Regions from separate parts of the Streptomyces sp. NPDC127106 genome, predicted to be linked through region 1. Evidence: riboswitches for the same ligand, from Rfam matches in the RefSeq annotation. Region 1 holds a riboswitch; the other holds the start of a gene.
The links. A riboswitch is a leader RNA that binds a small molecule or an ion and turns the genes downstream of it on or off. The one in region 1 is predicted to bind S-adenosylmethionine.

Region 1 (7,274 bases):
CACGTCGTACGGGTTCACCGTCACCGCATCGCCCCGCAGCTCCCCGTACGCCCCCGCCCCGGTGGACAGCACCAGCGCGCAGCCCTGCTCCGACACCACCGGGATCTCCTTCGCGACGAGGTTCATCCCGTCCCGGACCGGGTTGACGAGCGCCACGTCCGCCAGCCGGTACACGGCGAGGGACCGGGCGAAGTCGTCCTGCACCGACAACAGCACCGGCTGCCACTGCGCCGTGCCGAACTCCGCGTTGATCTCCGCGGCCAGGTCCCGCACGGCCGCCGTGTACGACCGGTAGACCTCCAGGTCCTGCCGCGAGGGGTACGCGGAGGCCAGGTGCACCACCTGCCCGCGCCACTCCGGGTAGGTGATCAGCAGCTCCCGGTAGGCGAGGAGCCCGCGCACGATGTTCTTCGACAGCTCCGTCCGGTCGACGCGGACGATCGTCTTGCGGTCCCCGATCTCGGCGCGCAGTCCCGCCAGCCGGTCGTCGACCTCCGGCCGGTGCGCGAGCCGGCGCAGCTCGTCGCCGTCCACGCCCAGCGGGTACACGGCGACGTCGGTGCGCCGGTGCCGGACCGGGCCGCGCATCGCCTTCTGCACGTACCGCTCGCCGCCCGTCCCCGCGGGCATGAGCGGATCGGCGATGCCGCGCTCGTCCTCCAGGTGGGCGCAGCTGAGGAAGGCGTGCGCCCAGGCCCAGGTGTGGAAGCCGAGCAGGTCGGCGCCGAGCATGCCCCAGACGAGCTCGCGCCGGATGTCGTCGGGCAGCATGTCGAGGAATTCCCACGACGCCCACGGCGTGTGCGTGAAGTGGGCGATCCGCAGGTCGGGCCGCAGCTCGCGCAGCAGCCCCGGCACGAGCGCCAGGTGGTAGTCCTGGACGAGCACGCAGGCGTCCTGGGCCGCCTCCTCGGCCAGTGCCCGTGCGAAGGCCCGGTTGTAGCCGGTGTACGCCGCCCACTGGCGCCGGAAGGCGGCGTCGAAGACGGGGGTGCGGGGGATGTCGTACAGGTGGTGGTGGGTGAACCAGAGCACCGAGTTCGCGATGCCGTTGTAGGCGGCGTCGTACACGGCCGGGTCGATGTCCAGCATGCGCACGCCGGGTTCGGCGACGCCGCGGCGGACGGCCTCGCGGTCCGCGTCCGACAGGGCGGCGCAGATCCACAGCGCGTCGGGCTGCTCGGCGAGAGCGGCGGACAGGCCGGAGACGAGGCCGCCCCCGCCGCGCCGGGCGCCGAGGGTGCCGTCGGCATCGAGGGCGTAGGAGAGCGGTCCGCGGTTGGCTGCGACGAGAACGTGGGAAGCCATGCGGCGAACCTAGCCCGGCCCGCCCCGCCTCAAACGTCCGTTCTCACCCCGGTGTGCCCCCTGACGCGCCCCTGACACCGTCCCCCTGACACCGTCGTGCCGCCCGCCGTCAGGCGACGCGCCGGACCGCGTACTCCTCGATCTCGGTCATCGGCGGCCGCTCCTCGGTGTCCACGGCGTGCGTGCGCGGCACGAACCCGCCCGGGCCGCGCTCGAACTGCGTCAGCACGGGCCGTACCAGGTGCCCGCGCGAGAGCCGCAGCTGCGCCGTCCGGTAGATCGCCGCGGCCATCCGGCCGAGTGCCTGCCCGTCCTGGTGGCGGTGGAGCCGTACGCCGACGTCCACCTGGGCGAGGGCGTCCAGCCCGACCGTGTGGAGCGCGTCGACCAGCAGGCCCAGCTCGACGCCGTAGCCGACGGGGAACGGCAGCCGCTCCAGCAGCGAGCGGCGGACGGCGTACTCGCCGCCCAGCGGCTGGACGAAGCCGGCCAGCTGCGGCCAGTGCAGGTTGAGCAGGGGCCGGGCGACGAGCTCGGTGACCCGGCCGCCCTGTCCGGGGGCGTCGCCGAGCGGCCGGTCGTACATCGCCTTGACGAACTGCACGTCCGGCTCGGTCAGCAGCGGGCCGACGATCCCGGTGACGAAGGCGGCCGAGAAGTCCCGCAGGTCCGCGTCGACGAAGCAGACGACGTCGCCGGTGGTGGCGAGCAGCGAGCGCCACAGCACCTCGCCCTTGCCGGGCAGGGCCGGGATGCGGGGCAGGATCGCGTCGCGGTGGACCACGCGGGCGCCGGCCTTCGCGGCGACCTCGGCGGTGCGGTCGGTGGAGCCGGAGTCGACGACCACCAGTTCGTCGACGAGCGGGAAGGCCGGCCGTTCGACGAGATCGCGCCGGATGACCTCGACGATCGCGCCGACCGTCGCCTCCTCGTCGAGCGCGGGCAGGACGACGCTGACCGTCGTGCCCGACGCCCGTTTCGCGGCGAGGAGCTGGTCGAGCGGTCGGTCGGCAACGGACCAGGAGCGGTCCGCGAGCCAGCGCTCCACCTCTTCCAGCACGTTCGGCACTCCCTGTTCCTTCGGCTGCGTGACCGGCTGTTCCGGCTCAAAAGCGATCCATCTCGCGCATCGGACAGCCGTCTCAACTGCCCGAGCCTTCGGTTACAGTCTTGAACAACGCGAAGGACCGCCGCATGCCGGGGGTCCCGCGGACAAACGCGTCGGCGCGCCACGAGCGCGCGGACCGGCGCCATACCGCTCATCCAGAGGGGCAGAGGGACACGGCCCGTTGAAGCCCCGGCAACCCTCCAGTCGGTTTCCCGCGCCTGCGTGCAGCAGCAGCGAGGTCCCCGGCTAGGGAAGGTGCCAATTCCGTCTCATGGCGAAATGCGCCATGGGGAAGATGAGGAGAAAGGGCCTCGCCATCATGGCTGCACAGACCGTTGCCACCCCTGCCGCCGTACCCTCCGACGCCGCGCCCTCCGTCGACCTCGGTCCCGCCTCGGCCCTGTCGTGTCGGGAGTGCGGTACCCGTTTCGAGCTCGGCCCGGTCTTCGCGTGCGTCGAGTGCTTCGGCCCGCTGGAGGTCGCGTACGCGTTCCCGGCCGGCACCGGGTCGTCCGAAGACGCCGAGGCCCTGCGCGCCGCGATCGAGGCCGGTCCGAACAACATCTGGCGGTACGCGCCGCTGCTGCCCGTCCCCGCCGACGTGGCCGCCAAGCCCAGCCTGAACCCGGGCTTCACCCAGCTCGTCGACGCCGAGAACCTGGCCAAGGAGCTCGGCGTCACCGGCAAGCTGTACGTCAAGGACGACTCCGGCAACCCGACGCACTCCTTCAAGGACCGCGTCGTCGCGATCGCCGTCGAGGCCGCCCGCGCCTTCGGCTTCACCACGCTCTCCTGCTCCTCCACCGGCAACCTGGCCGGCGCCGTCGGCGCAGCCGCCGCCCGGGCCGGCTTCCGCTCCTGCGTGTTCATCCCGCACGACCTGGAGCAGGGCAAGGTCGTCATGGCCGGCGTGTACGGCGGCGACCTGGTCGGCATCGAGGGCAACTACGACGACGTGAACCGCTTCTGCTCGGAGCTCATCGGCGACCCGCTGGGCGAGGGCTGGGGCTTCGTCAACGTGAACCTGCGCCCGTACTACGGCGAGGGCTCCAAGACGCTCGCGTACGAGATCTGCGAGCAGCTCGGCTGGCGGCTCCCCGACCAGATCGTCGTCCCGATCGCCTCCGGCTCCCAGCTGACGAAGATCGACAAGGGTCTGCAGGAGCTGATCAAGCTCGGCCTGGTCGAGGACAAGCCGTACAAGATCTTCGGCGCGCAGGCCGAGGGCTGCTCCCCGGTGTCCACCGCCTTCAAGGCCGGCCACGACGTGGTGCGCCCGCAGAAGCCGAACACGATCGCCAAGTCGCTCGCCATCGGCAACCCGGCCGACGGCCCCTACGTGCTGGACATCGCGCGCCGCACCGGCGGCTACGTCGAGGACGTGACGGACGAGCAGGTCGTCGAGGCCATCAAGATCCTGGCCCGGACCGAGGGCATCTTCGCCGAGACCGCGGGCGGCGTGACCGTCGGCGTGACGAAGAAGCTGATCGAGAACGGGCAGCTCGACCCCGCGCTGACCACCGTCGTCCTCAACACGGGCGACGGCCTGAAGACCCTGGAGGCGGTGGCCGCGGACAGCGGGCAGACGGCCACCATCCGCCCCAGCCTGGACGCGTTCCGCGCCGCCGGCCTGGCCTGACCATCCCCCGCTCTACCGGAAAGGCAGTAGCGCCATGAGCGTCAACGTCCGCATCCCCACCATCCTGCGCACCTACACCGGCGGCCAGGCCGAGGTCCCGGCCGAGGGCGCGACCCTCGCCGAGGTCATCGCGTCGCTGGAGCAGAACCACCCCGGCATCGCCGCGCGCGTCCTCGACGACCAGGGCAAGCTGCGCCGCTTCGTGAACGTCTACGTGAACGACGACGACGTGCGCTTCGAGGGCGGCCTGCAGGCGGCCACCCCGGACGGTGCGGGCGTCTCGATCATCCCGGCGGTCGCCGGCGGCTGCTGAGGCGTACGCCTGATACGTCGTACCCGGGATTACCCCCTCCGGCATTAAGCGGAGGGGGTAATTCTGCTTGGTTGGGCGCGGTAGAGTTGGGGAAGCCCCCTCCGTTGTTCTTGCCCGCCGCATATGAGCGGGCCCCGCGAGGGGTGACATTGAGTCAATGTGCGCGTGCGGTATGGGGCTTTGGCGCGATATGCCAGGTCCGAGTTGCCCGGGAATACGATAAATTTTCGGCCTATTTCCCTCTTTCGGTGTGACCGGAATTCTCGTCGGATTGACCTGTTGCAGACAGCACCGGTGCAGATACATTCAGCCGCGGTCGAGGCGTTCCGGCGCAAGTTCTGACCCGGGACCGCGAAGTGCGTTCCCGCGCAAGGGCCAGTAATAGGGGAGTTAGGCATGGCTCAGGGCACCGTCAAGTGGTTCAACGCGGAGAAGGGCTACGGCTTCATCGCGGTCGACGGTGGTGCGGATGTGTTCGTCCACTACAGCGCCATCCAGATGGACGGATACCGCACCCTTGAAGAGGGTCAGCGGGTCGAGTTCGAGATCTCGCAGGGCCAGAAGGGCCCGCAGGCGGACATGGTCAAGCTCGCCGTCTGAGACCGGCGCGACCGGCACGACCGGCCACCGACGCGTACACGAGGGTCCACATCCTGAGGAGGGGTGCGGGCCCTTCGTGCGTCCCGGGCCGCACGCGGCCGACAGCCCGTCCGGCGAGCCGGCTCCGGCGTCCGGCATCCGGCGCCGTCCCGCGGCGGGTGCCCGGCGGCGTGGCCGGGGATGCCCGAAGCCGCTTGCACTCGCGGGGGTCGAGTGCTAATCATTGGCGTTAGCACTCTCCCGCGGAGAGTGCTACTACACGGGACCGGGTCGGTGAGGCCCGCAGCGTCCGGCGGGAAGGAACCGCCGGGCACGCAGGCCGTCCGTCGCGGGCGCAGGCGCGGTCCGGAGCAATCCACCCTCCCCGCGCGCCTAGCGGCGCAGGGGGAACCCCAGTCCTGGAGGACCACTTCAGATGGCCAAGATCATTGCGTTCGACGAGGAGGCCCGGCGCGGTCTCGAGCGCGGCATGAACCAGCTCGCCGACGCCGTCAAGGTCACCCTTGGCCCCAAGGGTCGCAACGTCGTCCTTGAGAAGAAGTGGGGCGCCCCCACGATCACCAACGATGGTGTCTCCATCGCCAAGGAGATCGAGCTCGAGGACCCGTACGAGAAGATCGGCGCCGAGCTGGTCAAGGAAGTCGCCAAGAAGACGGACGACGTCGCGGGCGACGGTACGACCACCGCCACCGTCCTGGCCCAGGCGCTCGTCCGCGAGGGCCTGCGCAACGTGGCCGCCGGCGCCAACCCGATGGCCCTCAAGCGCGGCATCGAGAAGGCCGTCGAGGCCGTCTCCGGCGCCCTGCTGGAGCAGGCGAAGGATGTCGAGACCAAGGAGCAGATCGCTTCCACGGCCTCCATCTCCGCCGCCGACACCCAGATCGGCGAGCTGATCGCCGAGGCCATGGACAAGGTCGGCAAGGAAGGCGTCATCACCGTCGAGGAGTCCCAGACCTTCGGTCTGGAGCTGGAGCTCACCGAGGGCATGCGCTTCGACAAGGGCTACATCTCGGCGTACTTCGCCACCGACATGGAGCGTATGGAGGCGTCCCTCGACGACCCGTACCTCCTGATCGTCAACTCCAAGGTCAGCAACGTGAAGGACCTCCTTCCGCTGCTGGAGAAGGTCATGCAGTCCGGCAAGCCGCTGCTGATCATCGCCGAGGACGTCGAGGGCGAGGCCCTGTCGACCCTGGTCGTCAACAAGATCCGCGGCACCTTCAAGTCCGTCGCCGTCAAGGCCCCGGGCTTCGGCGACCGCCGCAAGGCCATGCTCGGCGACATCGCCATCCTCACGGGCGGCACGGTCATCTCCGAGGAGGTCGGCCTCAAGCTGGAGAACGCCGGCCTGGACCTGCTGGGCCGCGCCCGCAAGGTCGTCATCACCAAGGACGAGACCACCATCGTCGACGGTGCCGGTGACAGCGACCAGGTTGCCGGTCGCGTCAACCAGATCCGCGCCGAGATCGAGAACTCCGACTCGGACTACGACCGCGAGAAGCTGCAGGAGCGCCTCGCGAAGCTGGCCGGCGGCGTGGCCGTCATCAAGGCCGGTGCCGCGACCGAGGTCGAGCTCAAGGAGCGCAAGCACCGCATCGAGGACGCCGTCCGCAACGCGAAGGCCGCCGTCGAGGAGGGCATCGTCGCCGGTGGTGGCGTGGCCCTGCTGCAGGCCTCCTCGGTCTTCGAGAAGCTGGAGCTGGAGGGCGACGAGGCCACCGGTGCCGCCGCCGTCAAGCTGGCCCTCGAGGCCCCGCTGAAGCAGATCTCCGTCAACGCCGGCCTCGAGGGCGGCGTCGTGGTGGAGAAGGTGCGCAACCTGACCCCGGGCCACGGCCTGAACGCCGCGACCGGCGAGTACGTCGACATGATCGCCGAGGGCATCATCGACCCGGCGAAGGTCACCCGCTCCGCCCTGCAGAACGCCGCGTCGATCGCCGCGCTGTTCCTGACCACCGAGGCCGTCATCGCCGACAAGCCGGAGAAGGCCGCCGCCGCTCCGGGCGGCATGCCGGGCGGTGACATGGACTTCTGATCGGCCCCGCGCTGATCGGCTGTTCTCGACCGAGGGCGGCACCCCTTCCCCAGGGAAGGCGTGCCGCCCTCGGGCGTTTCACGCCCCGGAGGCGAACCCGGTGGTTTCGAGCGCGAACCCGAACGGCTCCGGGACGTCCAGGGGCTTGCCGAAGGAAACCGTCTGCCGGGAGCGGTAGCCGTGCGGGGAGGGGTCGGAGAAGCAGGTGATCTCCGCGTCCTGCACGTCGACGACCAGGTAGACGGGTACCAGGCGGCCGTAGACTTCCAGC
Region 2 (7,274 bases), on a different contig from region 1:
TAAGGCCAAGAAGTCATGAGTAGCCAAGACATTCCCGAAGAAAAGCACCTGCCGAGCGAGCAGGGCGACGAGCACCACGCCGGTGTAGCGGTCGCGGACGACCCGTTCGCCGACCCGGGCCTGCCGGTCCACAAGCCGCGCATCCAGGACATCGACGAGCGGGCCGCGAGGCGCTCCGAGCGCACCGTGGCGATGCTCTTCACGGTGTCGATGCTGGCCACCGTTGCCTTCATCGTGTCGTACGTGGTCATCCCGGTCGACAAGATCGTGTTCCTCTTCCCCCTCGGGAAGATCAGCGCGCTCAACTTCGCCCTCGGCATGAGCCTGGGCGCGGCCCTCTTCTGCATCGGCGCGGGCGCGGTCCACTGGGCCCGCACCCTGATGTCCGACGTCGAGGTCGCCGACGACCGCCACGAGATCGCGGCCTCGCCCGAGGTCAAGGCGAAGGTCATGCAGGACTTCGCCGACGGTGCGAACGAGTCGGGCATCGCCCGCCGTCCGCTGATCCGCAACACGATGCTCGGCGCGCTGGCCATGCTGCCGCTGTCCGCCGTCGTGATCATGCGCGACCTCGGTCCGCTGCCCGAGGACAAGCTGCGCCACACCCTGTGGGCCAAGGGCAAGCTGCTCATCAACCAGAACACGATGGAGCCGCTGCGTCCCGAGGACGTCCCGGTCGGTTCGCTCACCTTCGTCATGCCCGAGGGCCTGGAGGAGGACGCGCACGACTTCAACAACGAGATCGCCAAGGCCGCCCTGATGATCGTCCGGATCAAGCCGGAGGACATCAAGGACAAGCAGGAACTCGAGTGGTCCCACGACGGCATCGTCGCCTACTCGAAGATCTGCACCCACGTCGGCTGCCCGATCAGCCTGTACGAGCAGCAGACGCACCACGTGCTCTGCCCGTGCCACCAGTCCACCTTCGACCTCTCCGACGGCGGTCGCGTCGTCTTCGGACCCGCCGGCCACGCGCTTCCGCAGCTGCGGATCGGCGTGAACCGCGAAGGCTTCCTTGAGGCGCACGGCGACTTCGAGGAGCCCGTCGGTCCTGCATTCTGGGAGCGCGGATGAGTACCGCCACTTCGAACACATCAGCCGCTGGCGCGGCGGGGAAGCGCAAGGCGCCCGCCGGCGAGCGCGTGGCTGACTGGGCGGATGGCCGCCTGGGCATCTACAGCCTCGCCAAGGCGAACATGCGCAAGATCTTCCCGGACCACTGGTCCTTCATGCTGGGTGAGGTCTGCCTCTACAGCTTCATCATCATCATCCTCACGGGTGTGTACCTGACGCTGTTCTTCCACCCGAGCATGAACGAGGTCGTGTACCACGGCTCGTACGTGCCGATGCAGGGCGTCCGGATGTCCGAGGCGTTCGCCTCGACACTGGAGATCAGCTTCGACGTCCGCGGTGGTCTGCTCATCCGGCAGATCCACCACTGGGCCGCGCTGATCTTCGTCGCCGGCATGGTCGTGCACATGATGCGCGTCTTCTTCACCGGCGCGTTCCGCAAGCCGCGTGAGGTCAACTGGGTCTTCGGCTTCCTGCTGCTGGTCCTCGGCATGTTCACCGGTTTCACCGGTTACTCCCTGCCGGACGACCTGCTCTCGGGCACCGGTGTCCGCTTCATGGAGGGCGCGATCCTGTCCGTGCCGGTCGTCGGCACGTACATCTCGTTCTTCCTCTTCGGCGGCGAGTTCCCCGGCGGCGACTTCGTCGCCCGGTTCTACTCGATCCACATCCTGCTGCTGCCCGGCATCATGATGGGCCTGCTGGTGGCCCACCTGATCCTGGTCTTCTACCACAAGCACACCCAGTTCGCGGGCCCCGGCAAGACGAACAACAACGTCGTCGGCATGCCGCTGCTGCCGGTCTACATGGCCAAGGCCGGAGGCTTCTTCTTCCTGGTCTTCGGTGTCATCGCGGCCATCGCGGCGATCGCCTCGATCAACCCGATCTGGGCGCTCGGCCCGTACCGCCCGGACCACGTGTCCACCGGTGCGCAGCCCGACTGGTACATGGGTATGCCGGAAGGCCTGATCCGTGCCATGCCGGGCTGGGAGATCAACCTGTGGGGCCACACGCTCGTCCTGGGCGTGTTCATCCCGCTGGTGCTCTTCCCGCTGGTCCTCGGCGCGATCGCGGTGTGGCCGTTCATCGAGTCCTGGGTCACCGGCGACAAGCGCGAGCACCACATCCTGGACCGCCCGCGCAACGCCCCGACCCGCACGGCCTTCGGTGTCGCCTGGATCGCGGAGTACATCGTGCTCCTGGTCGGCGGTGGCAACGACATGTTCGCGCAGTACTTCCACCTCTCGATCAACAACATCACCTGGTTCGTGCGGATCGGCTTCTTCGCCGTCCCGGTGATCGCGTTCATCGTCACCAAGCGCATCTGCCTCGGCCTGCAGCGCCGGGACCACGACAAGGTGCTGCACGGTCGTGAGACCGGCATCATCAAGCGGCTGCCGCACGGTGAGTTCATCGAGGTCCACGAGACCCTGGACCAGGCCAAGCTGCACACGCTCACCGCGCACGAGCAGTACAAGCCGCTGGAGCTCGGCCCGACGGTCGACGAGAACGGCGTCGAGCGCAAGGTCAAGATGTCGGAGAAGCTCCGCGCCAAGCTCAGCCAGGGCATGTACGGCGAGGGCAACCAGATTCCGAAGCCCACGGTGGAGGAGTTCAAGGAGATCCAGAGCGGCCACGGCCACCACTGATCCCGCGTGAGGGTCTGATTTCGGTCAGTCCCGGTGTCGCCCACGGCAAGAGCCCCGTCCAGGGTCTGGACGGGGCTCTTCGCCGTCTGTCCGGCCTGGATAGGCTGAAGGCCTTCCCATTCGACTGTGGACCCTCAGGAGCGGACCATGAACGTTGTGACCCCGGCAGGCGGCGACAGCGTGGCGGCCCGGTCCTGGCCGGCCGTACTGGACGCGCTGCTCTCGGGCCGGGACCTGCACGCCGACGACACGGCGTGGGCCATGGACCGGATCATGCGGGGGGAGGCCACCGACGCCCAGATCGCCGGTTTCGCGGTCGCCCTGCGGGCCAAGGGGGAGACGGTCGAGGAGATCAACGGCCTGGTGCGGGCCATGTACGCGCACGCCAACCTGATCGAGGTGCCCGGCCGGACGGTGGACATCGTCGGCACCGGCGGCGACGGGGCCAAGACCGTGAACATCTCGACCATGTCCTCGATCGTGGTGGCCGGTACCGGCGCCAAGGTGGTCAAGCACGGCAACCGGGCCGCGTCCTCGGCGAGCGGGGCCTCCGACGTGCTGGAGAAGCTGGGCGTCAACCTGGACCTCACCCCGGCCCGGGTGGCCCGGGTGGCCGAGGAGGCCGGCATCACCTTCTGCTTCGCGGTGAAGTTCCACCCGGCGCTGCGGCACGTGGCCCCGGCCCGCCGCGAACTGGGCATCCGGACCACCTTCAACTTCCTGGGCCCGCTGACCAATCCGGCCCGGGTCCGGGCGCAGGCCACCGGCGTCGCCGACGCCCGGATGGCCCCCATCGTCGCGGGCGTGCTGGCGGAGCGCGGCTCCTCGGCCCTGGTGTTCCGCGGGGACGACGGCCTGGACGAGCTGACCACGACGGCCACGTCCCGGGTGTGGTGGGTCCGCGAGGGGCGGGTGCAGGAGCAGGCCTTCGACCCGCGCGACGTGGGCATCGGCCTCGTGGACGTCGTGGAGCTGCGGGGCGCGGACGCCTCGTACAACGCGGACGTCGCGCGGCGGGTGCTGGCCGGTGAGACCGGCCCGGTGCGGGACGCGGTGCTGCTGAACTCGGCCGCCGCCCTGGTGGCCGTCGACCCGGGCAGCGGATCCCTGGAGGAGCAGATCCGGGCGGGCGTCGAGCGGGCCGCGGAGGCCATCGACTCGGGCGCGGCGCAGGCCGCCCTGGAGCGGTGGGTGGCCGCCAGCAACGCCTGACCTGAGAGATCTTTTTCGGCCAAGACCCCGGTCCGGCATACGGACCGGGGTCTTGTGCGTGCGGGATCTTGTGGCAGGATGACTGACCAGGTCACGAGTGACAGCGTTTTGGCCCCGGCTTGCTGTCCGGCAACCCTCCTTCCGTGGCGGGGTGCCCCGGGTGATGACCAGGCCGCGGGCAGCGAGGTCCGCGGCAAGCGCGGATCCCTCGACACCAGGGGTCCTGGTCCTCGAGGAGCGTTTTCCGTGAGCAAGCGAATGCGATAGGGCGGCTCCGCCCCTTCTCCACCCCTCGGACCAGGGTCCCTTCCCTCCGCGTACCCGGGCAGCCGTGTGCGCCCAGGCCCGTGCTCCGAGGCATTCCTCCCCGTCCCCCGGCCGGCCGCAGCGCCGTACCCGCGGACGGGTGACATCCGAAGCCGTTCCGCTGCCCGCCGGGAGATACCGCCATGTCCGCATTCCTGAACGCCGCCACCGCGACCGCTACCGCCTCCGTCGAGACCGCCTCGGCCGCTTCCGCCGCCTGCGCGGGCGGTGCCGCTTCCGCCGCCTGTGCCGGGCCGCTCCCGGTCCTCGGCCGGGACGTCACCGTCCCGCTCGTCACGGGTGGCGAGGTCACCTACGCGGCCCTCGACTACGCCGCCAGCGCCCCCGCCCTCCAGCGCGTCTGGGACGACGTGGCCGCGTACGCCCCCTACTACGGCAGCGTGCACCGCGGGGCGGGCTACCTCTCGCAGCTCTCCACCGACCTCTTCGAGCAGAGCCGGGCCGCGGTCGCCGCGTTCCTGGACTGCCGCCCCTCCGACCAGGTGGTCTTCACCCGGTCCACCACCGACTCCCTCAACCTGCTCGCCGCCGCTCTCCCGGCCGACTGCCGCGTCTTCGTCTTCGAGACCGAGCACCACGCCTCGCTGCTGCCCTGGGACGGTGCGCAGGTCACGTACCTCGACGCCCCGCGCAGCCCCGAGGAGGCCGTGGCCGCCCTGGAGCGGGCCCTCGCGGACCGGGACGTCCACGGTGCGGCGCTGGTCTGCGTCACGGGGGCGTCCAACGTCACCGGTGAGCTGTGGCCGGTGCGCGAGCTCGCCGCCGCGGCGCACGCCCACGGCGCCCGGATCGTCCTCGACGCCGCCCAGCTGGCCCCGCACCACCCCGTCTCCGTCCAGGACCTCGACGTGGACTGGGTGGCCTTCTCCGGGCACAAGCTGTACGCGCCCTTCGGCTCGGGCGTGCTGGCCGGACGGGCCGACTGGCTGCAGCAGGCCCGGCCCTACCTGGCCGGCGGCGGCGCCTCGCGGACGGTCGCCCGCCGCGAGGACGGCGGCGTCGACGTCGAGTGGCACACCACGGCCGCCCGCCACGAGGCCGGATCCCCCAACGTCATCGGCGTCTACGCCATCGCCTCCGCCTGCCGCGCCCTGACCGAGGCCGGCTTCGACCGGCTCGTCGCCCGCGAACACGAGCTGATCGCACAGGTCCGCGCGGGCCTCGCCGGCATCCCGCAGGTGCGGATCCTCTCCCTGTTCGGGGACGACGCCCCGCGCGTCGGCGTCCTCTCCTTCGTGGTGGAGGGCTGGAACAGCTCCCACTTCGCCGCCGCCCTGTCGGCCGAGTACGGCATCGGGGTCCGCGACGGCCTGTTCTGCGCCCATCCGCTGGTGCGCACCCTGCTCGGCAGCGCCCCGCAGGAGCCCGGCGCGTGCGGGGCCCCGGAGGGGGAGCCGGGCGGGCGGAGCGAGGTGGGGGTCCCCCCGGCCGCGGGGCGGGGGAGGTCGCTGAACGCGATCCGGGTGAGCTTCGGCGCCGGGACCCCCGACGAGCACGTGGAGCGGTTCGTCCGCGCGGTCCGGGAGCTCGTCACCGAGGGCGCGCAGTGGCAGTACCGCACGGAGGAGGGCCGCTGCGTCCCGGCCGTGTGACACGGTCGGTGACCATGAGGCACACGACGTACGGGGACCCGGTGGCCACCGCCCTGGCCTGTGCGGAGGGCCGGCCGCTGCCGGGCCCGGAAGACCCCGGGGAGGCCCTGCCGCGGCTCTGACGCCGGGGCGCGGCCGGCGGGCGGGGGCTCCGGCGGCGGCAGGGGCGGCTAGGCGTCCAGGCCGATGGCGAAGGCCGCTTCCAGGTCGTGCTGGGAGTAGGTGCGGAACGCCACGTGGGTGTCCGTCGCCTCCACGCCGGGGATCTTGCTGATGCGGCCCGGGATGATGTCCGCCAGGTCGTCGTGGCGGTTCACGCGCACCAGGGCGATGAGGTCGTACGTGCCCGTGACGGAGTAGACCTCGCTGACGTTCTCCAGCGCCGCGATGGACTCGGCGATCTCGGGGATGCGGTCCACGCTGGTCTTGATGAGCACGATCGCGGTGATCATGGCTGGCTGTCTCCCTCGGTGGCCGTCGCTGGTCGCCTCACTCTAGTCGCACGCCGGTAACGCACCCACGCGTGGACGAAGCCGAGGGAGAAGCCCACCAGGTGCGCCAGGTACGCCACGCCGGGCCCGCTGTCCGCGCGGTGCGCGGCCACCCACTGCAGGGCGAACCAGAACAGCAGGACGAGCCGGGCGGGGAACCGCAGCGGCAGGAAGAACAGGAACGGGAAGAGGCTCGTCACCCGGGCGCGCGGGAACAGGTACAGGAACGCGCCCAGTACCGCCGAGATCGCGCCGGACGCCCCGACGAGCGTCTCCCCGGAGGAGGCGTTGGCCGCCGCGTACGCCGCCAGCGCGAGGTAGCCCGTGCCGATGTAGAAGCAGAGGAAGGCCGCGCGGCCCATCCGCTCCTCCGTCATCGCACCGAAGACGTGGAGGAAGAGCAGGTTGCCGAGCAGGTGCAGCCAGCTGCCGTGGACGAACAGGGCCGTCAGCGGCGTCAGCAGCGCCCGGGCGGAGCCCCCGAAGAGCTCGTCCGGGACCACGCCCCAGCGCCGGAAGTAGGCGGTCCCCGTCTCCACCAGCCGTTCGCCGGTCCCGTACGCCGGGTTCAGGCCGGAGGCGGGACCGAGCAGGAACACCACGCAGCAGGCGGCGATCAGTGCGTGGGTGACCACCGGGCCCCGGGCGGCCTCGCGCACGGCCCGCCACTTTACGATCATGCGATTGAGCATGACCCGGCCGGCCCCTTCCCACGCCCCGGCAGGCCGTAGGGTTACGTGCTGCGGTCCGCCGATTCCCGCAGACGGCGGCTTTAATTGAAAGAGCTACGAAGGAGAGTGCGGCCTGATGACGGTTCCCCTGCCGACCGACAGCACCCGGTGGCGTTGCACGCTGTGCGGCAACCTCACGCGTTTCGACGTCACTCGTTCGTCGAAGGTCGTGGAGTACGTCCACCTGGATCTCGCCGGGGA

Region 2: linked by a shared signal. The riboswitch ahead of ACFVGY_RS17340 (aminotransferase class V-fold PLP-dependent enzyme) and the one ahead of thrC (threonine synthase) in region 1 are both predicted to bind S-adenosylmethionine.

The regions. Positions count from the first base shown of each region.
Region 1 covers NZ_JBHXTC010000034.1:76,545-83,818, reverse strand. Annotated here, with positions in the region: gene ACFVGY_RS25385 (trehalose-6-phosphate synthase) at 1-1,308, opposite strand, end outside; gene ACFVGY_RS25380 (glucosyl-3-phosphoglycerate synthase) at 1,418-2,368, opposite strand; SAM riboswitch class I at 2,565-2,718, shown strand; gene thrC (threonine synthase) at 2,736-4,055, shown strand; gene ACFVGY_RS25370 (MoaD/ThiS family protein) at 4,090-4,368, shown strand; gene ACFVGY_RS25365 (cold-shock protein) at 4,765-4,968, shown strand; gene groL (chaperonin GroEL) at 5,384-7,003, shown strand; gene ACFVGY_RS25355 (Uma2 family endonuclease) at 7,082-7,274, opposite strand, start outside.
Region 2 covers NZ_JBHXTC010000018.1:6,913-14,186, reverse strand. Annotated here, with positions in the region: gene ACFVGY_RS17360 (c-type cytochrome) at 1-19, shown strand, start outside; gene ACFVGY_RS17355 (Rieske 2Fe-2S domain-containing protein) at 16-1,074, shown strand; gene ACFVGY_RS17350 (cytochrome bc complex cytochrome b subunit) at 1,071-2,720, shown strand; gene trpD (anthranilate phosphoribosyltransferase) at 2,868-3,932, shown strand; SAM riboswitch class IV at 4,022-4,138, shown strand; gene ACFVGY_RS17340 (aminotransferase class V-fold PLP-dependent enzyme) at 4,382-5,851, shown strand; gene ACFVGY_RS17335 (Lrp/AsnC family transcriptional regulator) at 6,022-6,303, opposite strand; gene ACFVGY_RS17330 (rhomboid family intramembrane serine protease) at 6,300-7,022, opposite strand; partial or broken gene ACFVGY_RS17325 (hypothetical protein) at 7,150-7,274, shown strand, end outside.